2 regions of the Streptomyces sp. JW3 genome follow, and region 1 is predicted to be linked to the other one. Evidence: riboswitches for the same ligand, from Rfam matches in the RefSeq annotation. Region 1 holds a riboswitch; the other holds the start of a gene.
The links. A riboswitch is a leader RNA that binds a small molecule or an ion and turns the genes downstream of it on or off. The one in region 1 is predicted to bind cobalamin.
Positions count from the first base shown of each region.

Region 2: linked by a shared signal. The riboswitch ahead of ACTT8P_RS29175 (energy-coupling factor ABC transporter permease) and the one ahead of ACTT8P_RS23575 (cobalamin biosynthesis protein) in region 1 are both predicted to bind cobalamin.

Region 1 covers NZ_JBQOUX010000061.1:15,903-27,296, reverse strand. Annotated here, with positions in the region: gene ACTT8P_RS23580 (cobyric acid synthase) at 1-1,280, opposite strand, end outside; gene ACTT8P_RS23575 (cobalamin biosynthesis protein) at 1,277-2,266, opposite strand; cobalamin riboswitch at 2,373-2,512, opposite strand; gene ACTT8P_RS23570 (hypothetical protein) at 2,847-3,068, opposite strand; gene ACTT8P_RS23565 (anion permease) at 3,101-4,399, opposite strand; gene ACTT8P_RS23560 (class II aldolase/adducin family protein) at 4,601-5,275, shown strand; gene ACTT8P_RS23555 (alpha/beta hydrolase family protein) at 5,369-6,487, shown strand; gene ACTT8P_RS23550 (hypothetical protein) at 6,598-8,001, shown strand; gene ACTT8P_RS23545 (ABC-F family ATP-binding cassette domain-containing protein) at 8,182-9,780, shown strand; gene ACTT8P_RS23540 (helix-turn-helix domain-containing protein) at 10,153-10,374, shown strand; gene ACTT8P_RS23535 (enoyl-CoA hydratase/isomerase family protein) at 10,521-11,312, shown strand.
Region 2 covers NZ_JBQOUX010000092.1:18,176-29,569, reverse strand. Annotated here, with positions in the region: gene ACTT8P_RS29205 (DUF6099 family protein) at 1-336, opposite strand, end outside; gene ACTT8P_RS29200 (nucleotide pyrophosphohydrolase) at 496-873, opposite strand; gene ACTT8P_RS29195 (cell division protein SepF) at 968-1,357, opposite strand; gene ACTT8P_RS29190 (FAD-binding and (Fe-S)-binding domain-containing protein) at 1,593-4,745, shown strand; gene ACTT8P_RS29185 (DUF7144 family membrane protein) at 4,787-5,239, opposite strand; gene ACTT8P_RS29180 (potassium channel family protein) at 5,420-5,953, shown strand; cobalamin riboswitch at 6,001-6,189, shown strand; gene ACTT8P_RS29175 (energy-coupling factor ABC transporter permease) at 6,220-6,912, shown strand; gene ACTT8P_RS29170 (energy-coupling factor ABC transporter substrate-binding protein) at 6,909-7,244, shown strand; gene cbiQ (cobalt ECF transporter T component CbiQ) at 7,245-7,994, shown strand; gene ACTT8P_RS29160 (energy-coupling factor ABC transporter ATP-binding protein) at 7,991-8,839, shown strand; gene ACTT8P_RS29155 (methylmalonyl-CoA mutase family protein) at 9,114-10,913, shown strand; gene scpA (methylmalonyl-CoA mutase) at 10,910-11,394, shown strand, end outside.

The DNA of each region.
Region 1 (11,394 bases):
GTCTGGCCGACCCGGCAGCCGTCGAGGCTGTGTCCTTGGTCATCGGAGATGAACGGGTCACCGCCCTCTATGGACGCGACCCCGTGATGGATTTCGTACCCCTCGACCCGCTCCCCGAGGGCCTCGCCCACCGGCCGGGTGAGGGTCTTCGCGCGGGCGAACCGCACCCGCACCGGCAGCACGCCGAGCCCGGCCACGTGCCCGGCGCGCGACTCGACGTCGTCCTCGATGTGCTCCCCGAGGAGCTGGAAGCCGCCGCAGATGCCGAGCACGGGGCGGCCCTCGGCGGCCCGGCGGGCCAGCGCGTCCGCGAGCCCCCGTTCCCGCAGCCACGCAAGGGCCCGGACCGTCCCCCGCGTCCCCGGCACCACGGCCAGGTCCGCGTCGGCCAGTTCCTCCGGCCGGTCCACGAACCGCACCACGACCCCGGGTTCGGCGGCGAGCGCGTCCACGTCCGTGAAGTTGGACATCAGCGGGACCGCGCAGACGGCGACCCGCAGCACGTCCGCGCCGACCGGGGCGGCGACCCGGGACTCCCGGACGGCACCGCGCAGCGACACCGCCATCCCGTCCTCCTCGTCGATGCCGAGCCCGTGCCGGTACGGCAGCACTCCGTACGTCTGCCGCCCGGTGAGCCCGTGCAGCATGTCGAGGCCCGGTTCCAGCAGCGACACATCGCCCCGGAACTTGTTCACCAGGAACCCCGCGACCAACGCCTGGTCTTCGGGCGCGAGCAGCGCGACGGTGCCGAAGAAGGAGGCGAAGACACCGCCCCGGTCGATGTCCCCGACGACGAGGACGGGCAGCCCGGCGCCGCGCGCGATCCCCATGTTCACGATGTCGGTCCGGCGCAGGTTGATCTCCGCCGGGCTGCCCGCCCCCTCACAGATCACCGCGTCATACGTGCCCCGCAGTTCGGCCAGGCACTCCAGCACGGTGCCGAGCAACTGCCGCTGCCGTCCGCCGTGGTAGCCGCGGGCGCTCAGCTCGCCGACCGGCTTGCCGAGCAGCACGACCTGGCTGCTCTGCTCGCCGCCGGGCTTGAGCAGCACGGGGTTCATCAGCGCGGTCGGCTCCACCCGGCACGCCTGCGCCTGCATGGCCTGCGCCCGCCCGATCTCCGCGCCCTCCCGGGTCACGAACGAGTTGAGCGACATGTTCTGCGCCTTGAACGGCGCCACCTTCACGCCCTGCCGCACCAGCCACCGGCAGATCCCGGCGGTCACGACGCTCTTGCCGGCGTCGGAGGTGGTACCGGCGACGAGCAGACCGCCGTTCACGCGGCACGTCCTTTCAACAGCAGCCGTGCCGCTGCGATTCGTGTCCCTGCGATCCGTGCGCCCGCGATCCGTGCCCCCGCGCACACGCCGAGCGCGAGCCAGCTCACGCGCCGGGACAGCCGTACCGCCCGGTCGATGTCAGCGGCGCGCACAGCCCGGCCGTGCGCCCCGTTGAGGACGGGCCGGTGCTCGACCCGGCCGCCGTACGCCAGCGTCCCGCCCAGCCGCACCCCGAGGGCGCCCGCGAACGACGCCTCCACCGGCCCGGCGTTGGGGCTCGGATGCCGGCCGGCGTCGGCCCGCCAGGCCCGTACGGCACCCCGGGGATCGCCGCCGGCCACGGCGGCCAGTACGGCGGTCAGCCGGGCGCCCGGCCAGCCGGCCACGTCGTCCAGCCGGGCCGAGGCCCAGCCGTAGCGCCGGTGGCGCGGCGACTTGTGGCCGACCATGGCGTCGAGGGTGTTGACGGCCCGGAAGCCGAGCAGTCCCGGCACCCCGGCCACGGCCCCCCACACCAGCGCGCCCACCACCGCGTCGGAGGTGTTCTCGGCGACGGACTCCACCACCGCCCGGGCGATCCCGTCGGCGTCCAGTGCCTGCGGGTCCCGCCCGCACAGGTGCGGCAGCCGCTCCCGGGCGCCCTCGACGTCCCCGGCGGCCAGCGCGTGTCCGATCGCGGACGCCTCCCGGGCCAGCGAGGTGCCGCCGACCACGGCCCAGGTCGCGGCGGCGGTCAGCGTGAGGGCGGCGGTGGGGGAGGGGCGTACGGCGCGGGCGGCCACGGCGCCCAGGGCGACCGCGCCACCGGCGCACACGGCGGTGTGCAGGGCGCCCACGCCCCGGTGGTCCCGCCACAGCAGTTGTTCGACGGCACCGGCCGCGCGGCCGAACACGGCGACCGGATGCCCGCGGCGGGGATCGCCGAGGAGCAGGTCACCGAGGAGGCCGGCGGTGGCGCCGTACGCGAAGACGCGTCCGGCACGCACGGGGCGTCAGCCGGTCACACGATCGGAGACGGAGGAACCGGGCCTGTGGTCTGAACGGCAGCCGAGCATCGCGTTATGTCCTCACTCAGGGTGTCCACGCCCTGGTTCGACGAGACCGGCGGTGAGAGTTCCTGACTCCCGGGGAGCACTCCCCGGTCACAGTGGCGGGACCGCGCCGGATTCGCACCGGGCTTCCTCTCCTGCCGCCGTACATGGCCCCGGAAGTCCACCACGTGCCGAGAACACCCGTCAACTTGCCGTTGACCTGCGACGGAGGAGCGCGGGCGGCCGCACGGCGGCCGGTGCGGGCCGAAACAGCCCGGTGCGGGTCCGGATTCCCCTGCCTGGACTCGGACATGACGACGGGAGCCGGATCCGCCGCTGAGGGGGTCGGGGTGGCCGACGACACATCCGGAGCCGGGCCGTCACCGCCGGTCGGCCCCGTGGCGGGGGAAGCGACAGGGCCCCGGCAGGGCGGTCGCACGCCCCGGAACGCGTCAGCGCCCGGCGCACGCGGGGTGCGCCGGGCGCTGTGCGGTTCCGTCGAGTGTCGCGGTCCGGCCGAGGGCTGCTCTTGCCCTCAGGCCACGATCAGATAGATCCCGTACGCCACCGCCGCCGCGCACGCCGCGAAGCAGACGTACGCGCCGGTGACCGCGAGGCCCGCCGAGCCGCCCTGCGCGGCGGCCCGCTCCTGGCGGGAGAGACCGGCGATGCCGAGGGTGAACAGGGCCACCAGGGCGACGGTGGCCACGAGGCCGACGCCGAAGACGGAGCCGAGGGCTGCCCAGTCGATGTGCATGCTGCTTCTCTTCCTTCCGGCCCGGCCGGGACTCAGACGGGGGTGGCGGCCGAACGGGCCGGGGCGTCGGGGACGTCGGTGGGCTGGGCCGGGATGGCCGCCGCGAGGCCCTCGACCGGGGGAAGACCACCGGGGGCGTCGAGACCGTCGCGACCGTCGGCCGGAGTGCCCACCGGCGGCGGGGCCACGGCGGCCACCGCCGCGGTCAGCACGCCGGCCGGTTCCGCGCCGTCGGGGACGGCGACGTTGGTGTGGTCGACGACCTCGCGCCGGGAGATCCGCCAGATCGCGAAGCTCGCGGCGACCAGCAGCACCGCGACCAGCGCCGTGCCCCAGTCGCCCAGCGAGCAGACCCACTCGGCGAGCGCGGCGACCAGGGCCGCGGCCGGCAGCGTCAGCACCCAGGCGACGACCATCCGGGTCGCCGTGGACCAGCGCACCACACCGCCCTTGCGGCCGAGGCCCGCGCCCATCACCGAACCGGAGACCGAGTGCGTGGTGGAGAGGGAGAAGCCGAGGTGGGAGGAGGCCAGGATGACCGTCGCGGCGCTGGTCTGGGCGGCGAAGCCCTGCTGCGGCTGGAGGTCGGTCAGGCCCTTGCCCATGGTGCGGATGATCCGCCAGCCGCCGAGGTAGGTGCCCATCGCGATGGCCAGGCCCGCGCACAGGATGACCCAGACCGGCGGGTCGGAGTCCGGGGCGAGAGCGCCGCCGGCCACCAGGGCGAGGGTGATGATGCCCATCGTCTTCTGGGCGTCGTTGGTGCCGTGCGCCAGCGAGACCAGCCCGGCCGAGGCGATCTGCCCGGCCCGGTAGCCCTTCTCGGCCGCCTTGCCGTCGGCCCCGCGGCCCAGCCGGTACGACAGCCGGGTGGCGACCAGGGCGGCGACGCCCGCCACCACCGGGGCGGCGACCGCCGGGAGCAGCACCTTGGTGACGAGCACGTCGCCGTGCACCGCGCCGACGCCCGCCGAGGCGATCGCGGCGCCGATCAGACCGCCCATGAGGGCGTGCGAGGAACTGGACGGCAGCCCGACCAGCCAGGTCAGCAGGTTCCAGAGGATCGCGCCGACCAGGGCGGCGAAGATGACCTCGGGACGGATGCCGCTCTCGTCGACGAGACCCTTGGAGATCGTGTTGGCGACCTCCACGGAGAGGAAGGCGCCCACGAGGTTCAGCACGGCGGACATGGCCACCGCGACCTTGGGCTTGAGCGCACCGGTCGAAATGGTCGTTGCCATCGCGTTCGCGGTGTCGTGGAAACCGTTCGTGAAATCAAACGCGAGTGCGGTCACCACCACAATCGCGAGGATCAGCGAGAAGCTTTCCATTTACCCAGGCAATCGTTCGAGGTCATTGGCTGGACGAACGTAGGCAACCAGGGTGAACGGAAGATGAACTGAGGGGGGCTTCACGGTGTCCGGAATCGAAGCCACCGCTCCCCTCGATCCTTCGGTCCCAGCTTCCCCGGTCCGCCCCCGCCTGGCAGGATCGCCGGGGCGGGAACCACCGGGCGAAAGGAGGGCGGCATCGTGTCCGAGCCGCGGGGGAGGGACGTACGCCCCGAAGAGGCGCGCGCCTGGGCGGCGCTGGTGGCCACCGCCCGCCGCACGGTCGCCGACGGACTGGTGGTCGGCACCTCCGGCAACGTCTCGGTCCGGGTCGGCGACACCGTCCTGGTCACGCCCTCGGGCGTGCCGTACGACCGGCTCACGGCGGACGACGTCACCGGCGTCGCCCTGGCCGGCGGACGGCAGGTGCTCGGCACCCTGGTGCCGACCAGCGAACTGCCCATGCATCTCGCGGTGTACCGGCACACCGACGCGGGCGCCGTCGTGCACACCCACGCCGTGCACGCCACGGCCGTCTCCACCCTCGTCGCGGAACTGCCACTGGCGCACTACATGGCCGCGGCCCTCGGCGGCCCGGTCCGGGTCGCCCCGTACGCGACGTACGGCACCGACGAACTGGCCGCGCACATGCTCCGCGCCCTCGACGGCCGCTCCGGCTGCCTCCTCCAGAACCACGGCACCCTCACCTACGGCGCCGGCCTCGACCAGGCCTACGACCGCACCGCCCAGCTGGAGTGGATGTGCCGGCTGTGGCTGACCGCCTCCTCGGTCCCCGGCCGGACCCCGTCCCTGCTGACGGAGGACCAGCTCGCCCAGGTGGCGGAGCGGCTGCGCGGCTACGGGCAGCAGGGCTGAGGACGAGCCCGGCGCCCGCACCCGCCACCCGTCCGTCACCCCGAGTCGTCCTTCCGGTGGCTTACGACGGAGCACGCCGGGAAACTGGGAGCTGTGCGCACCGTCACCGCAACGACCGCCGCCGTCACCGCGGCCCTGGCAGCAGGCGCCGCGAGCGTCGCCGCCGGCCGCCTCGCCAGCGACGCCGCCCTCAAGGCGACGCCCGGCCGGCCCCTGCCCACCGAACCGAGGCTGACGGTGCACGGCACCGCCGCCGGACAGATCACCCTCACCCGGCATCTGGCCGCACTGCGGCCCGGCCGGTACGGGCTGGCCGGCGACGGCTCGCACGCCGTCGTGGGCCCCGTGCTGCCCGGCGACCGGCACCCCGCCGACACCGTCGTCCGCCGCCTCGAAGGCGTCACGCACGGCACCCTCGGACCCGGCGACCGGGCCTGGCTGACCGCCAACCTGTACGTCGGCAACCCGGGCACCGCCCTCGGCCTGCGCCATGCCGACGTCGAGGTCCCCGGCGACCTCGGCGCGCTGCCGGCCTGGTTCCTGCCCGGCGCGCGCGGCACCTGGATCATCGCGGTGCACGGCCTGGGCACCACCCGGGAGCACACCATGAACCTCATGGGCCTCCTGAACGGCCTGGAGTTCCCGCTCCTGGCCCTCGCCTACCGGGGCGACGTCGGCGCGCCCCGGCCGCCGGACGGCCTGCGGCACTTCGGCGAGACCGAGTGGCGCGACCTGGAGGCCGCCGTCCGGTACGCCGTCGGCCACGGCGCCCGCAAGGTCGTGCTGCTCGGCTGGTCCACCGGCGCCACCATGGCGCTGCGCACCGCCACCCGCTCCCGGCTGCGGGACCGGATCTCCGGGCTGGTCCTGGACTCCCCGGTGCTTGACTGGCAGACGACGGTGCGCTCCCTCGCCGCGGCCCGCCGCACCCCGGGCGCGCTGCTGCCGCTCGCGGTCCGCGCCGCGCAGGGCCGCACCGGACTCGACTCCGGGCCCGCCGCCGGCCACGGCCGCCTGGCCGTCCCGGCCCTCGTCTTCCACGGCCCCGCCGACAGCGTCGCCCCCTGGCAGCTCTCCCGGCGATTCGCCGACGCCCACCCCCGCCTGGTCGCCCTGCACACCGTCCCGCACGCCACGCACGGCGCGATGTGGAACGCCGCCCCGGACAGCTACGAAGAGACCCTGCGCCGCTTCCTGACCCCGCTGATGTAACCCCGGGCCGCTCGCGCGGCCCGCCGCGCCGGAGCCGCCCCCGGACTTGTCCGTGGTCCGTCGAAGCTGTCCGTTTGGGTTTTCGGACCGTCAACCGGAAGACTGCACCCGTGACGTCCCGTATCCCGCGCGACTCCAGGCTCCGACTCGTCCGCCCGCGACCCCTGGCCGCCGCCCCCAGAGCGATGAACCAGCGGCCACCGCGCCGCACCGCGCCGCGCCCCCCGGAGGGCACCCCCGCACGGTCGGAGCTGGCCCGCATGGCACGCTCCGTCCTGGCCGACGCGGCCCGCGTCGCCCGCTGGGCCGACACCGCCCTCGGCCCCGGCCGGTCCGGCGGCACCGCCGACGGCAAGGCCACCCTCTCCGTCACCTCCGCCGAACGCGCCGCCCGGCAGCTGGGCCTGACCGCGGATCAGGTGCAGGCCGACTGGGACATCGCCCGCCTCGCCGGACTGGTCGAGGTGCACGGCGGCAGCGCCCGCCCCGGCTGGCGGCTGCGCGCCTGGGACCGGGACGACAGCGCCGTACTGCGCGGCTGGGTCGCCCTGTTCGACGCCTGGTCGCTCGCCCACCCCGACCCCGCCGGGCAGCAGACCGCCGCCGTCGCCGAGGTCGTCTCGGCCATGCCCCAGGTGCTCTCCTTCCTCCAGCTGTCCGCCGGCCCGGTACCCGTCGCCCAGCTCCTCGACCTCCTCCAGCAGCGCGTCACCGAACTGCGCACCGAACGCTGCGAGGTCCCCTACGACGGCCCCCAGCCGGAACCCCCGGGCCGGCCGGAGAGCGACGACACCCCGCTGCCGCCGCTGCTGGACTGGGCCCTCGGCGCCCTGGCCTCCGTCGGTGCCCTCACCTACGGCGCCGGCCAGGCCACCCTCACCCCGCTCGGCAGCTGGGCGGTCTGGGTCAAGCTGGAGCAGATCTGCGTCGCCGCGCAGAGCCCGGCCGGCAACATCGAGCAGGCCGCCGAGGACATGCTGCGCGGCTGCGCCCAGCTCCGCCCCAACGCGGCCCGTGCCGAGTACCGCGCCTGGCTCGCCGCCCGCCCGGTCGGCAGCGCCGTCGCCCAGCTCCTCAAGGCGGCCCGCGGCGAGGACGCCCTGCTGCGCGGCCTGGCCTTCGAGGCGCTGCGGGTCGTCGGCGCCCCCGCCGAACCCGACGTACGGGCGGTGGCCGACGAGCCGACTCTGCGGCCGTACGCCCTGCTGTGGCTGGCCGAGCACGACGGCGCCGACCCGGAGGACGCGCACGAGGTGCTCACCCGCCAGGAGGCCACCTGGCTGTGGGTGGACACCGCCGCCGCCGTCGCCGACCACGGCGAGGCCCCGCTGCTGGTGCGGCACCTGGAGGCGGCCGTCCAGCCCACCGTCCCGATGCTCCTGGAGGAGGTGCAGGCGGTCGGGCACCCCCGGACCGTGCAGGTCCTGGTGGCGCTGGCCGCCGCGCACCCCGACCCGGCGCTGGCCAAGGCGGTGCGCCGGGCCGCCTTCCAGGTGCACACGGGAGGCAGCTGACCGCCCCGGCCTGCCGTCGGCGGGCCCCGGCGCCGGCCCCCGGGGACCGCGGCGACGCAGGAAAAAGTGGTTGCACGGCACCGTTAGACTGGCCCCATGGCCATTCTCCTCGCGCATTAGACGGCGGGCACGTCCGCAGCCGCCCATCCCGCCCTCCTCAACCCGCCCTGGAGTCTGTCCGTGATCTCCGCCTCCGGCATCGAGCTGCGCGCCGGTGCCCGCGTCCTCATCGAGAGCGCCACCTTCCGGGTCGCCAAGGGCGACCGCATCGGCCTGGTCGGCCGCAACGGCGCCGGCAAGACCACCCTCACCAAGTGCCTGGCCGGCGAGGGCATCCCCGCCGCCGGCGCCATCACCCGCTCCGGCGAGGTCGGCTACCTCCCGCAGGACCCCCGCACCGGCGACCTCGACGTGCTGGCCCGCGACCGCATCCTGTCCGCGCGCGGCCTGGACACCCTGATCCGCAAGATGCGCGACAACGAACAGCGCATCGCCAATGGCCAGGGCACCACTCGGGACAAGGCGATGCGGCAGTACGAGCGTCAGGAGACCGAGTTCCTCACCAAGGGCGGGTACGCCGCCGAGGCCGAGGCCGCCACCATCGCCGCCGCGCTCAACCTGCCCGACCGGGTGCTCGGCCAGCCCCTGCACACCCTCTCCGGCGGCCAGCGCCGCCGGATCGAGCTGGCCCGCATCCTCTTCTCGGACGCCGACACCCTGCTGCTCGACGAGCCCACGAACCACCTCGACGCCGACTCCATCATCTGGCTGCGGGACTACCTGAAGACCTACCGCGGCGGCTTCATCGTGATCTCCCACGACGTCGACCTGGTCGAGACGGTCGTGAACAAGGTGTTCTACCTGGACGCCAACCGCGCCCAGATCGACGTCTACAACATGGGCTGGAAGCTCTACCAGCAGCAGCGCGAGGCCGACGAGAAGCGCCGCAAGCGCGAGCGGCAGAACGCCGAGAAGAAGGCGTCCGCGCTGCACTCGCAGGCCGACAAGATGCGCGCCAAGGCCACCAAGACGGTCGCCGCGCAGAACATGGCCCGCCGCGCGGACAAGCTGCTGGCCGGCCTGGAGGCCGAGCGCAAGTCCGACAAGGTCGCCAAGCTGCGCTTCCCCGAGCCCTCGCCGTGCGGCAAGACCCCGCTGATGGCCGAGGGCCTGTCGAAGTCGTACGGCTCGCTGGAGATCTTCACCGACGTCGACCTGGCCATCGACAAGGGCTCCCGCGTCGTCATCCTCGGCCTCAACGGCGCGGGCAAGACAACCCTGCTGCGCCTCCTGGGCGGCGCGGAGAAGCCCGACACCGGCCGGGTCATCGAGGGCCACGGCCTCAAGCTCGGCTACTACGCGCAGGAGCACGAGACCCTCGACCCGGAGCGCACGGTCCTGGAGAACATGCGCTCCGCCGCCCCCGACCTGGACCTGGTCGAGGTCCGCAAGACGCTCGGCTCGTTCCTGTTCTCCGGCGACGACGTCGACAAGCCGGCCGGGGTCCTCTCCGGCGGCGAGAAGACCCGCCTGGCACTGGCCACCCTGGTCGTCTCCTCGGCCAACGTCCTCCTGCTCGACGAGCCCACCAACAACCTCGACCCGGCCAGCCGCGAGGAGATCCTCGGCGCGCTGCGCACCTACAAGGGCGCCGTGGTCCTCGTCACCCACGACGAGGGCGCCGTCGAGGCGCTCCAGCCGGAGCGGATCATCCTGCTCCCGGACGGCGTCGAGGACCTCTGGGGCGCCGACTACGCGGACCTCGTCGCACTCGCCTGATCGTCGTCTCTTCTCCGACCGTCGCCCTTGCTTGATCGAATGAATGATCCACGGCGTATGGATCATTCAGCCGATCCGTGATCCACCATCTGTGTGAGATCTCCTCGTACCGAGGTGTGTCATACATCGATTTCCCGGCCGAGCCGCCCGTCCCCGGGGGCTCGGCCGTTTCGTCTTTCTGACCAGCCACTTCTTCGGAGCAACCCGTTCGGGTGTACGGACGAGAAGTCTTGGAATTCGTTGTTCCGCTTGTGCGGAACCACTCCTGTCGTCACAACCTTGTCTCATCGACCTTGCCGAATGGGTGGCCATCGGGGCCCGGAGGGGTGATCATGAGGAGAACCAGAGCGCACTTCCCATGAGGAGGCACGGGTGGCCGAGACTCTGAAGAAGGGCAGCCGGGTTACCGGCGCCGCGCGCGACAAGCTCGCGGCAGACCTGAAGAAGAAGTACGACGCCGGTGCGAGCATCCGGGCGTTGGCCGAGGAGACCGGCCGCTCGTATGGCTTTGTGCACCGCATGCTCAGTGAGTCGGGCGTCACGCTGCGAGGGCGTGGCGGGGCGACCCGGGGCAAGAAGGCCGCTTCGGCCTGATTTCCCCGGGCGGCCCCTCGGCTCTCCGATGGTGGCCACCCGGTCGGACACATGACCGACCGGGTGGTTACTGTGCAGTCACTTAAGTGCGCCGTACGGATCTCCGTACGGCCTACCAAGCCGACCGCACGCATCGGAGGCGCCTCATGGCCGCGCAGCACCCCGTACTCGACCAGAACGGCGTACGGCTCACCGTCGACGACGCGATCGCCACGGTGACGCTGACCAACCCGGCCAAGCGCAACGCGCAGAGCCCCGCTCTGTGGCGGGCGCTCACCGAGGCCGGACGGCGGCTGCCGGGCTCCGTGCGGGTCGTCGTGCTGCGGGCCGAGGGCAAGTCGTTCTCGGCCGGGCTCGACCGGCAGGCGTTCACGCCCGAGGGCTTCGACGGCGAACCGTCGTTCCTGGACCTCGCGCGCGGCAGCGACGCCGAACTGGACGCGGCCGTCGCCGAGTACCAGGAGGCGTTCACCTGGTGGCGGCGCAGCGACATCGTGTCGATCGCCGCCGTGCAGGGACATGCCATCGGGGCGGGCTTCCAGCTCGCGCTCGCCTGTGACCTGCGGGTGATCGCCGACGACGCGCAGTTCGCCATGCGCGAGACCTCGCTCGGTCTCGTCCCCGACCTGACGGGCACCCATCCGCTCGTCGGCCTGGTCGGATACGCGCGCGCCCTGGAGATCTGCGTGACCGGCCGCTTCGTCCTGGCCGAGGAAGCGGTCAGCAGCGGACTGGCCAGCCTCGCCGTGCCCGCCGACCAGCTGACGGACGCCGTACGCGACCTGGCGTCGGCCGTACTGGCGGCACCGCGCGACGCGGTGATCGAGACCAAGGCGCTGCTCCAGGGCGCCCTCTCCAGGGACCTGGAGGCCCAGCGCGCGGCGGAACGCGCCGCCCAGGCCCGCCGCCTGCGCGACCTGGCCGGACTCGGCGAGTAACGGCCCCCGGAAAGAACGGTGGGGGAACGTCCCTCAAGGGGCGCGGGGAACTGCGCGACCAGCCACGACGCACCCGCACCCG
Region 2 (11,394 bases), on a different contig from region 1:
CGCGCAGGCGATGGCGACCAGGGCCATGCCGGTCTCCGCGAGCAGCGCGCCGAGCCGCATCAGGGTCTGCCGGGCGTCGCCCAGTTCGGTGAGCTGGGCGGCGCGCAGCTCGTCCGGGGGCAGGCCGGGGTCGCCGAGGACGCCGCAGCCGCGGCCGGCCAGCTCGGTCAGGCCCAGCGCCTCGCCGCGCAGGGCCGGCGGTCCGAGGACCGCCAGTCGGCTGCCGATGGCCTGGGCCAGGGCCTGCGCCTGCCACACCTCCGCCAGCATGTGCGGCACGTCGCCGCCGGCCGTCAGCGCACGTCTGCTCGTCACGATGAGCCGCATCGCGTCCATGGGGCCGTCCCCGTCTGTCCCGACGCGCTCGCGGCGCGTCCGCCCGAACTCCGTTGTCCACTACCCAGAGTGAGGGCTAGGGGTCCGAAAAGCCAGAGGAAGACGGAAATCTCTGGACAACAATTCGGTTTCGGGCGGGCGAACAACTACGGTACGTGATTACGGAGTTGGCGGTTCCGTCGAGTCGGCGCCGGGCACCGGGAAGCGCAGTTCGTTGCGGTCGATCTTCGCGGACAGGGCGGCCAGCGGATCGACGCCCAGCACCTCGCAGAGCTGGAGCAGATAGGCCAGTACGTCGGCGATCTCGTCCCGCACGCGGTGCGCCGCGGCGGGGTCGTCCATCACCCGGGCCGACTGCTCGGGCGTCAGCCACTGGAAGATCTCGACCAGCTCGGACGCCTCCACGCTGAGCGCGGCGACCAGGTTCTTCGGGGTGTGGTACGGCTGCCAGTTCCGCGCGGCCGCGAACTCGGCCAGCCGGTGCTGGAGCGCCGGCACGGTCAGGGGATCTTCGGCGGCGGGATCTTCGACGGTCACGGTTCCAGGTGTACCACCGCGCCGGCCGGGGCCCGGGTCGGGGCCCGGCCGGCGCGGGGAACGGCGCGAACGGCGCCGCCGCGCCCGCCGTCCGTCACATCCCGGGAACCCCGGCCCCCTGCATCAGACCGGTGACCTCCGTGCCCGCCGGTGTGAGCAAGAACACGTTGCGGTCGACCCGGTGCATCCCGCTCGCCAGGCCGAAGACCACGCCCGTACTGAAGTCCAGAACGCGCTTGGCGACGTCCGTCTCCGCGCCGGTCAGGTCGAGCAGCACCGGGATGCCCGACATCAGCGTCTCGGCGACCTCGCGGGCGTCCGCGAACACATTGACCCGCATCACCACGAAGCGGCGCCGGGCCTCGGTCTCCGCCTCGGGCAGGGCTCGATGCCCCACCGAGGACGGCCACGCGTCGCGTCCGCGCAACGGAACGACCTGGGCGAGCCCCTCCCACTGTTCATCGGTGACGTCGTGACTGTTCACCGGCTGCTCCCCCCGATCCGACCGTTCCGACTCGCCTTCAATGCCTGCACCAGCCAATCCACCAGCCAATTCTTACGCCAAGTCACCCGTTCGGCCCAACAGCGACACGATCCGCGACCGGTCCCGGGCCGGTCCACAACCGTTCCGGGGCCGGTCGGGGCCGGTCCCGGGCCCTCGCGGTTGTCCCGAGGTCCGCCGGGGTACTCGGCGGCGCCGACCCCCGGAGGAGGGCCCCATGAGCATGCTGGACCTGCCCGAACCCGTCGTGCGCGAGGGTGCCCCGCCCCCGGTCGACGTCGGATCGCTCCAGGCGGCGCTGCGCGCACGGGTGGACGGCGAGGTCCGCTTCGACGCCGGCAGCCGCGCCACGTACGCCACGGACGCCTCGAACTTCCGGCAGACCCCGATCGGCGTGGTCGTGCCGCGTACCCCCGAGGCGGGCGCCGAGGCGGTGGCCGTCGCGCGCGAGCACGGCGCGCCGGTGCTGTCCCGGGGCGGCGGCACCAGCCTCGCCGGGCAGTGCTGCAACGCCGGCGTGGTGCTCGACTGGTCCAAGTACTGCACCCGGCTCGAATCCGTCGACCCCGGCGCCCGTACCTGCGTCGTGCAGCCCGGCATCGTGCTGGACGACCTGAACCGGCGGCTCGCCCCGCGCGGCCTGCGGTACGGCCCGGAACCCGCCACGCACCCCAACTGCACCCTCGGCGGCATGATCGGCAACAACTCCTGCGGCGCCACCGCGCAGGCGCACGGCAAGGTCGTCGACAACATCGCCCGGCTGGAGGTGCTGCTCTACGACGGCACCCGGTTCTGGTGCGGGGAGACCAGCGACGCGGAGTACGCCGAGATCGAGCGGCAGGGCGATCTGCGGGCCACCGTCTACCGGCGGCTGCGCGCCCTGCGCGACACCTACGCCGACGAGATCCGCCGCCGGTTCCCGGCCGTGCCGCGCCGGGTCTCCGGGTACAACCTGGACTCGCTGCTGCCGGAGTACGGCTTCGACGTCGCCGGGCTGCTGGTCGGCAGCGAGTCGACGCTGGTCACCGTCCTGCGCGCGGAGCTGGAACTGGTCCCGGTGGTGAAGGAGCGCACCCTGGTGGTGCTCGGGTTCGACGGCGTCGACCGGGCGGCGGACGCGGTCCCCGAGATCCTGCCGCACGAGCCGATCGCACTGGAGGGCATCGACGCCCGGCTGCTGCGCGACGAGCGGATCAAGCGGCTCAACGACAAGGCGCTGGCCGAACTCCCGGACGGCGACGCCTTCCTGCTGGCCCAGTTCGGCGGGGACACCGCCGAGGAGGCCGACGCGCGGGCGCACCGCATGCTGCGCGCGGTGCACCGCTCGGCGCACGACGCCGACTGCGCGTTCCTGGACGACCCCGCGCACGAGAGCGAGCTGTGGCAGGTCCGCGAGGCCGGTCTCGGCGCCACCGCGCACGTGCCGGGCAAGCCCGACACCTTCGAGGGCTGGGAGGACTCGGCGGTGCCGCCGGACCGGCTGGGCGACTACCTGCGGCGGCTGACGGCGCTGTTCGAGGAGTTCGGCTACCGCAGCGAGACCGGGCCCAGCCTGTACGGCCACTTCGGACAGGGCTGCGTGCACACCCGTATCCCGTTCGACCTGTACACCGCCGAGGGGGTGGCGGCGTACCGGCGGTTCATGGAGCGGGCGGCCGACCTGGTGGTGGAGTTCGGCGGGTCGCTGTCCGGGGAGCACGGCGACGGGCAGAGCCGGGGCGAGCTGCTGCCGCGGATGTTCGGGGCCGAGCTGGTGACGGCGTTCGGGCGGCTGAAGGCGGTCTTCGACCCGCTGGACCGGATGAACCCGGGGAAGGTCGTCGCCCCCTACCGGCTGGACGAGAACCTGCGCCTGGGCGCCGACTGGGCCCCGGCCGACCCGCGCGACCCGCACTTCCGCTTCCCGCACGACGGGGGGTCGTTCGCCGAGGCGGCCAACCGGTGCGTCGGGGTCGGCAAGTGCCGTCAGCACACCAGCGACGGCACGGTGATGTGCCCGTCGTACCAGGTCACCCGGGAGGAGGAGCACTCCACCCGGGGCCGGGCGCGGCTGCTGTTCGAGATGCTGGACGGGCACGGGGACAGCGCGATCCGGGACGGGTGGCGGTCCGAGGCGGTCAAGGACGCGCTGGATCTCTGTCTGGCCTGCAAGGGCTGCAAGAAGGACTGCCCGGCCGATGTCGACATGGCGACCTACAAGGCGGAGTTCCTGTCGCACCACTACGCGGGACGGCCCTGGCGCCGCCCGCGTTCGGACTGGTCGATGGGGTGGCTGCCGGCGCTCGCCCAGGTGGTGGGCCGGGCCCGGCTGGCGCCGGCCGTCAACGCGCTGAGCCACGCCCCGCTGCTGGCGCGGGCGGCGCGCGCGGTGGCCGGGGTGGCGGACCGGGAGGTGCCGCTGTTCGCGCCGGAGACGTTCCGGCGGTGGTTCGCGCGGCACCGGCCCGCCGGCGACGGGGCGCGCGGCACGGTGCTGCTGTGGCCGGACACCTTCACCGACCACTTCCACCCGCACATCGGACGGGCCGCCGTACGGGTCCTGGAACAGGCGGGCTGGCGGGTGGAGCTGCCGCGGGACGGCGCGCTGTGCTGCGGGCTGACCTGGATCTCCACCGGCCAGCTCGGCGTCGCCGAACGGGTCCTGGCCCGCACCGTGCGGGCGCTGGCGGAGCACGTCCGGGCGGGCGGCCTGGTGGTGGCCCTGGAGCCGAGCTGTACGGCGGTCTTCCGGGCGGACGCGGCGGAGCTGTTCCCCGGCGACCACGACGTACGGCGGCTGCGCGACCAGACGGTGACGCTGGCCGAACTGCTCACCGAGCACTCCCCCGGCTACCGACCGCCCCAGGTGCCCGAGCGGTCGGCGCGGGCGGTCGCCCAGGTGCACTGCCACCAGCACGCGGTCACCGGCTGGGACGCCGACCGGGAACTGCTGCGCCGGGCCGGTGTGGCCGCCGAACGCCTGGACTCCGGCTGCTGCGGACTGGCCGGCAACTTCGGCTTCGAACGCGGCCACCTCGACGTCAGCGAGGCGTGCGCGGAACGGGTGCTGCTGCCCCGGCTGCGCGCCGAAAACGCCGCGACGGTCGTGCTGGCCGACGGCTTCAGCTGCCGCACCCAGATCCACGAGTTCGACAGCGGCGGCCACGAGGGCGTGCACCTGGCGGAACTGCTGGCCGACGCGCTCCCGGCCGGGCCGGCCGACGCGCCGGACGACGGTCCGGGCAGCGCGTACGGCGTCGCGCCGGGCGCCCGCCCCGCGCCCCCGTCCCGGACGGCACGGGCGCTGGCCCTGACGGGCGCCGGGGCGGCCGGGCTGGCCGCAGCGGGAGCGACGGCCGCCCTGCTGGCACGACGCCGCCACCGCCGTTGAGCACGGCGGTGGCGGCGCCTGCGCCGACCGGCCGGGTGCGGTCAGACCGCGCGGCCCGGACTCGTCTCGTCCTGCCGGCTGGCCAGCGCCCAGATCACGAAGACGTCGATCGCCATCTGGATCACCGACCACACGGGCGCGTACGGCAGGAAAAGGAACTGCGCGACGAGGCTGAGCGAGGCCAGCGCGATGCCGGTGAAGCGGGCCCACGCCATGTCCCTGAGCAGCCCGAACCCGGTGACCAGGACCAGCGCGCCGAGCACGACGTGCAGGATGCCCCAGCCGGTCAGGTTCATCTCGTAGACGTACGTGCCGATCCGGGCGTACACGTCGTCCTCGGCGATCGCCGCGATGCCCTGGAGCACCGCGAGGGCGCCGTTGATCAGCATCAGGACGCCCGCGAAGACGACACCCCCGGTCACCCAGCCTTGGTGCCGGGCGGCGGGACGCGCGGACGAGGAGGCACCGGGGTTCGGTGCGGCGTGCTGGGTCATGAGGGTGATCCCTTCTCACGGTTCCTCCGAGCCTGTGCCGGACCGCCGCCGACGACCACGCGGGATACGCCGAACGAGTGAAGGAGGTCGGAGCGGGTTTACGGCGCAGAACATGCGGCCCCGGGTGCCCTCGCGTTGACTGGCGACGGCAGGCACGGGCGGAACACGCCGGAGGACCCCATGACCACGCCGGGCAGCGCACGCGGGCCCCGAGCGGTGTGGACCACCGCCCGGTCCTGGCTGCTGTGGACCGGCGGCACGGTGGTCACGGTGGTGGCGGCCTACTTCCTGCTCCCGCTCGACGAACTGGGACCGCACCGCCCCGGCCTGAGCTGGCTGCTGTTCGCCCTCGTCCTCGCCGGCGTCGCCGTCCTGCTGCTGCGCCAGGTGCACCACGTCCTCACCGGCCGCCCGGAGACCCGCCCGGGACTGGCCATCACGCTGCTGATCCTGCTGTCCGTGCACACCTTCGCCGCCGCCTACTACACCCTCGCCAAGCAGCCCGGGGAGTTCCACGGGCTGCGCACCCGGGTGGACGCCCTGTACTTCACCGTGGTCACTCTCGCCACCGTCGGCTACGGGGACATCACGCCGCGCGGACAGACCGCGCGGGTGGTGACCGTCGTGCAGATCCTGTACACGTTCGTCTTCCTGACGGCCGCCGCTACGGCACTGAGCGAGCGGGTGCGCGACCTGGTGACCCGCCGCCCATGACGACGTACGGGCCCCGGGGCGTGCTTGTCACCACCCCGCCCCGAGCACTACTGTCGCCACGCCTTGGTGAACGGGAAATCGGTGCGACACCGGTGCGGCCCTCGCCACTGTGATCGGGAAGTCCGGCTCCAGCCCCTCGCGAGGGGGCGGCCACTGGGTCCTCACGGACCCGGGAAGGCGGAGTTCGGGCGGTGGTACCCGTCAGCCAGGAGACCGGCCAAGGCGCGTCGTCCATCCACGAGGTGCTGGAGAGGGTCTGCCGAGTCATGCACATAGCCGAGGGTTTCCTGCCTCCGGCGCACGCGATCGCCTGGGGTGTCGCGTCCGCGCCGTTCGTCGTCCACGGAGTACGTTCCCTCACCCGTGAGGTCCGCGAGCATCCGGAGAGCACCCTGCTCCTCGGTGCCGCCGGGGCCTTCACGTTCGTCCTGTCCGCCCTGAAACTGCCGTCGGTGACCGGGAGCTGCTCCCACCCCACCGGCACCGGGCTCGGCGCGATCCTGTTCCGCCCGCCGATCATGGCGGTGCTCGGCACGATCACCCTGCTGTTCCAGGCGCTGCTGCTGGCGCACGGCGGGCTGACCACGCTCGGCGCCAACGTCTTCTCCATGGCGATCGCCGGCCCCTGGGCGGGCTACGCCTGCTACCGGCTGCTGCGCCGCTTCGAGGTGCCGCTGATGGTCACGGTGTTCTGCGGCGCGTTCGTCGCCGACCTGGTCACGTACTGCGTCACCAGTGTGCAGCTGGCGCTGGCCTTCCCCGACCCGGGCAGCGGGTTCTGGGGCGCGCTCGGCAAGTTCGGGTCCATCTTCGCGGTCACGCAGATCCCGCTCGCGGTGAGCGAGGGGCTGCTGACGGTGCTGGTGATGCGGCTGCTGGTGCAGTCCAGCAAGGGGGAACTCACCCGGCTCGGCGTGCTGTTGACACACCCAAAGCCGCGCGGGGCGGTGGCCCGGTGAAGCGGAACACGAAGATCAACCTCCTGCTGCTGCTCGCGGTGGCCGCGCTGGCCGTGCTGCCGCTGGTGCTGGGGCTCGGCGACCACAAGGCGGAGCCGTTCGCCGGGTCCGACGCCGAGGCGGAGACCGCGATCACCGACATCGACCCGGACTACGAACCGTGGTTCTCGCCCCTGTACGAACCCCCGTCCGGGGAGATCGAGTCGGCGCTGTTCGCCGTGCAGGCGGCGCTCGGCGCGGGCGTGCTGGCGTACTACTTCGGGCTGCGCCGGGGCCGGCGACAGGGTGCGGACCGGGCCCTGGCCCGCTCGGCCGCGTCCGAGGACGCCTGAGTGCTGCCGATCGACGCGGCGGCGCACAGCAGCCGCTGGCGCCGCCGGCACCCGGTGGACAAGGCCGTGCTCGCCCTCGGCCTCACGGTGCTGGCGGTCTCGCTGCCGCCCTGGCCGGGTGCCGCGCTGGTGCTGGTGACGGCGCTGACCGTGCTGCTCGGCCCGGCCGGGGTGCCGGCCCGGCGGCTGTGGCGGGCGTACCGGGTGCCGCTGGGGTTCTGTGTGACGGGCGCGCTGCCGCTGCTGGTGCGGGTCGGCGGTCCGGGCCCCTTCCTGGGCCTGGCCGCCGACGGCCCGGTGCGCGCCGGTGAACTGCTGCTGCGCACCTCGGCCGGCTCGCTCGGCGTGCTGCTGTTCGCCTTCACCACCCCGATGTCCGACCTGCTGCCCCGGCTGGTGCGGGCCGGGGTGCCGGCCCCGGTGGTGGACGTGGCGCTGGTGACGTACCGGATGAGTTTCCTGCTCCTGGACTCGGTACGCCGCGTCCGCGCCTCGCAGGCCGCGCGGCTCGGGCACACCACGCGGGCCGCGGCCTGGCGTTCGCTGGGCGGGCTCGGCGCCACCGCGTTCGTACGGGCCTTCGACCGGGCGGCGCGGCTCCAGACCGGACTCGCCGGCCGCGGCTACGACGGCACCCTGCGGGTCCTGGTGCCCGCGGCCCGGGTCTCCGGCCCCTTCACGGCGGCGAGCCTCGCCCTGCTCACGGCGCTGACCGCGCTCACCTGCGTCCTGAGAGGTCCGCTGACATGAGCGAACCGGCACTCCTCGCCCTGCGCGGCGCGTCCTTCGGCTACGAGGACGGTCCGGCCGTGCTCGACGGGCTGGACTTCGAGGTGCGCGAGGGGCGGGCCCTGGCTCTGCTGGGCCGCAACGGCAGCGGCAAGACCACACTGATGCGGCTGCTGAGCGGCGGACTGCGGCCGGAGGGAGGGCAGTTGACGGTCCGCGGGGAGCCGGTGACGTACGGCCGCAAGGGGCTGACCCGGCTGCGGACCACCGTGCAGGCGGTGGTGCAGGACCCGGACGACCAGCTCTTCGCCGCGTCCGTCGCCCAGGACGTGTCGTTCGGACCGCTCAATCTCGGTCTGCCGGACGCCGAGGCCCGGCTCCGGGTCGCCGAGGCCCTCGCCGCCCTGGACATCACGGCGCTCGCCGACCGGCCCACCCACCTGCTGTCCTACGGGCAGCGCAAGCGGGCCGCGATCGCCGGGGCGGTGGCGATGCGGCCGAGGGTGCTGATCCTCGACGAGCCGACCGCCGGGCTCGACCCGGACGGCCAGGAACGGCTGCTGGCCACCCTCGACCGGCTGCGGGCCGGCGGCACCACCGTCGTCATGGCCACCCACGACGTCGACCTGGCCCTGCGCTGGGCCGACGACGCGGCGCTGCTCACCCCGGACGGCGTGCGCACCGGGCCGGCCGCCGCGCTGCTGGCCCGCACGGACCTGCTGTCCCGTGCGGGCCTGCGGCTGCCGTGGGGCGTCGCGGCGGCCCGGCTGCTGCGCGCGCGGGGCCTGCTGCCGGACACGGCACCGGGGCCGCGTACGGCGGAGGAGCTGGCGGCGGTGGTGCCGGGCCTGCCGCTCAGCCCTTGAGGACCGCCATGCCGGGGTCGGCCGCCGACAGGGAGCGGATCAGCGCGGTGCGGGCGCGGGCCACGCGGGAGCGGACCGTGCCGACCGGGCAGCAGCGTGCGACGGGCCCGGCGGCCCGGAATGCGCTAAGGGCCCCGAGCCCCCTGACCCGGTGACGCACGTCACACACCGCTCCCCCCGGACGGACGAGCGTCCCACATCACACCGTCGAAGAGAACAAGGTCACAAGTGTGCCCTCTGCTGCCCGTCCGCCGTCCTGCCCTAGCATCCGAGCATGACGGTCCTGCCTGACGACGGGCTCCCGCTGGCGGCCGAGTTCCCTGACGCGACACATGAGCAGTGGCAGCACCTCGTGGCGGGTGTCCTGCGCAAGTCCGGCAAGGAGTTCTCGGACGACGCCGAGGCGGAGCAGACGCTCTCCACCGCGCTGGAAGACGGGCTGCGCATCCGGCCCCTCTACACCTCCCGGGACACCGCGCCCGCCGCCGGACTGCCCGGCTTCGCGCCCTTCGTGCGCGGTGGCCGGGCCGCGGGGCACACGGCCGGCGGCTGGGACGTGCGCCAGCGGCACACGGTCGCGGACCGGGGCGCGGTCCTGGCCGACCTGGAGAACGGCGTCACCTCCCTGTGGCTGGCCGGCCTCCCGGCCGCGTCCCTCGCCGACGCCCTGGACGGCGTCCACCTGGACCTGGCGCCCGTCGCCCTGGACGCCGGCGCGGAGTCCGAGGCGGCGGCGCGGCGGTTGCTCGCGCTGTACGAGGAGCGGGGCGTCGCCCCCGAGGCGGTGCGCGGCACCCTGGGCGCCGACCCGCTGGGCCACGAGGCGCGCGCGGGACGGCCGTACGACGTCGCCTGGGCGGCGGTCCGGGAGCGCGCCGAGAGGTTCCCGGGGCTGCGGGCGCTGACCGTGGACGCGCTGCCGTACCACGAGGCCGGCGGGTCGGCGGCGCAGGAGCTGGGCTGCGCGCTGGCGACCGGGGTGGCGTATCTGCGCGAGCTGACCGGCACCGCCGGGCTGAGCGCGGAACAAGCCTGCGGGCTGCTGGAGTTCCGGTACGCGGCGAGTGCCGACCAGTTCCTGACCATCGCCAAGCTGCGCGCGGCCCGGCGGCTGTGGGCGCGGGTGGCCGAGGTCTGCGGGGCGCCCCGGGCGGGTGGACAGCTCCAGCACGCGGTGACCTCGCCGGTGATGATGGCCCGCCGCGACCCGTGGGTGAACATGTTGCGCACCACCGTCGCCGCGCTGGCCGCCGGGGTGGGCGGCGCGGACGCCGTGACGGTGCTGCCGTTCGACGACGCGCTGGGCCTGCCGGACGCGTTCGCCCGCCGGATCGCCCGCAACACCTCCACCGTCCTGATCGAGGAGTCGCACCTGTCCCAGGTGATCGACCCGGCGGGTGGTTCCTGGTACGTGGAACGGCTGACCGACGAACTCGCCCACGCCGCCTGGGAGTTCTTCCAGGAGATCGAGCGCGGCGGGGGGCAGGCGGCGGCCCTGCGCTCGGGGATGGTCGGGGACCGGCTGGCCGCGACCTGGGCGGCGCGCGGCGCGCGGCTCGCCACCCGGCGGGAACCGGTCACCGGGGTGAGCAAGTTCCCGCACCTCGCCGAGGAGCCGGTGGTCCGCGCCCCCGCGCCCGAGCCGCCGTCCGGCGGGCTGCCCCGGGTGCGCCGGGACGAGGCGTTCGAGGCGCTGCGGGCCCGCTCCGACGCCCACCTCGCCACCACCGGGACCCGGCCGCGGGTGTATCTGGCCGCGCTCGGCCCGGCCGCCGCGCACACCGCCCGGCTCTCCTTCGCCGCCAACCTGTTCCAGGCGGGCGGCATCGAGACCGTCACCGGGGGCGCCTTCGAGGAGAGCGGGGCGCGGGAGGCGTGCCTGTGCTCCAGCGACGCGCTCTACGCGGAGCAGGCCGCCGGCGCCGCCGCGCGGTTGCGGGCGGCGGGCGCCGGGCACCTGTTCCTGGCCGGCCGCCCGGGACCGTACGAGGGCGTCGACACGTACGTCTTCGCCGGCTGTGACGCCGTGTCCGTGCTGACCGCCATGCTCGACCGTATGGGAGTGTCCCGATGACCGTCCCCGACTTCTCCGGGATCGAACTGGGCACGCCGTCCGCCGACGCCGGCGCCGACGAATGGCGGGCGGCGCTCAAGCACGCGGCCGGCGGCGACGACCCGCGCTGGGAGACCCCGGAGGGCATCGCGGTCAAGCCGCTGTACACCGGGCAGGACCTGGCCGGCCTGGACTTCCTGGACACCTACCCGGGCATCGCCCCGTATCTGCGCGGCCCGTACCCGACGATGTACGTGAACCAGCCCTGGACGATCCGCCAGTACGCCGGTTTCTCCACCGCCGAGGAGTCCAACGCCTTCTACCGCCGCAACCTGGCGGCCGGCCAGAAGGGCCTCTCCGTCGCCTTCGACCTGCCGACCCACCGCGGCTACGACAGCGACCACCCGCGGGTCACCGGGGACGTCGGCATGGCGGGTGTGGCGATCGACTCGATCCTCGACATGCGGCAGCTCTTCGACGGCATCCCGCTGGACCGGATGAC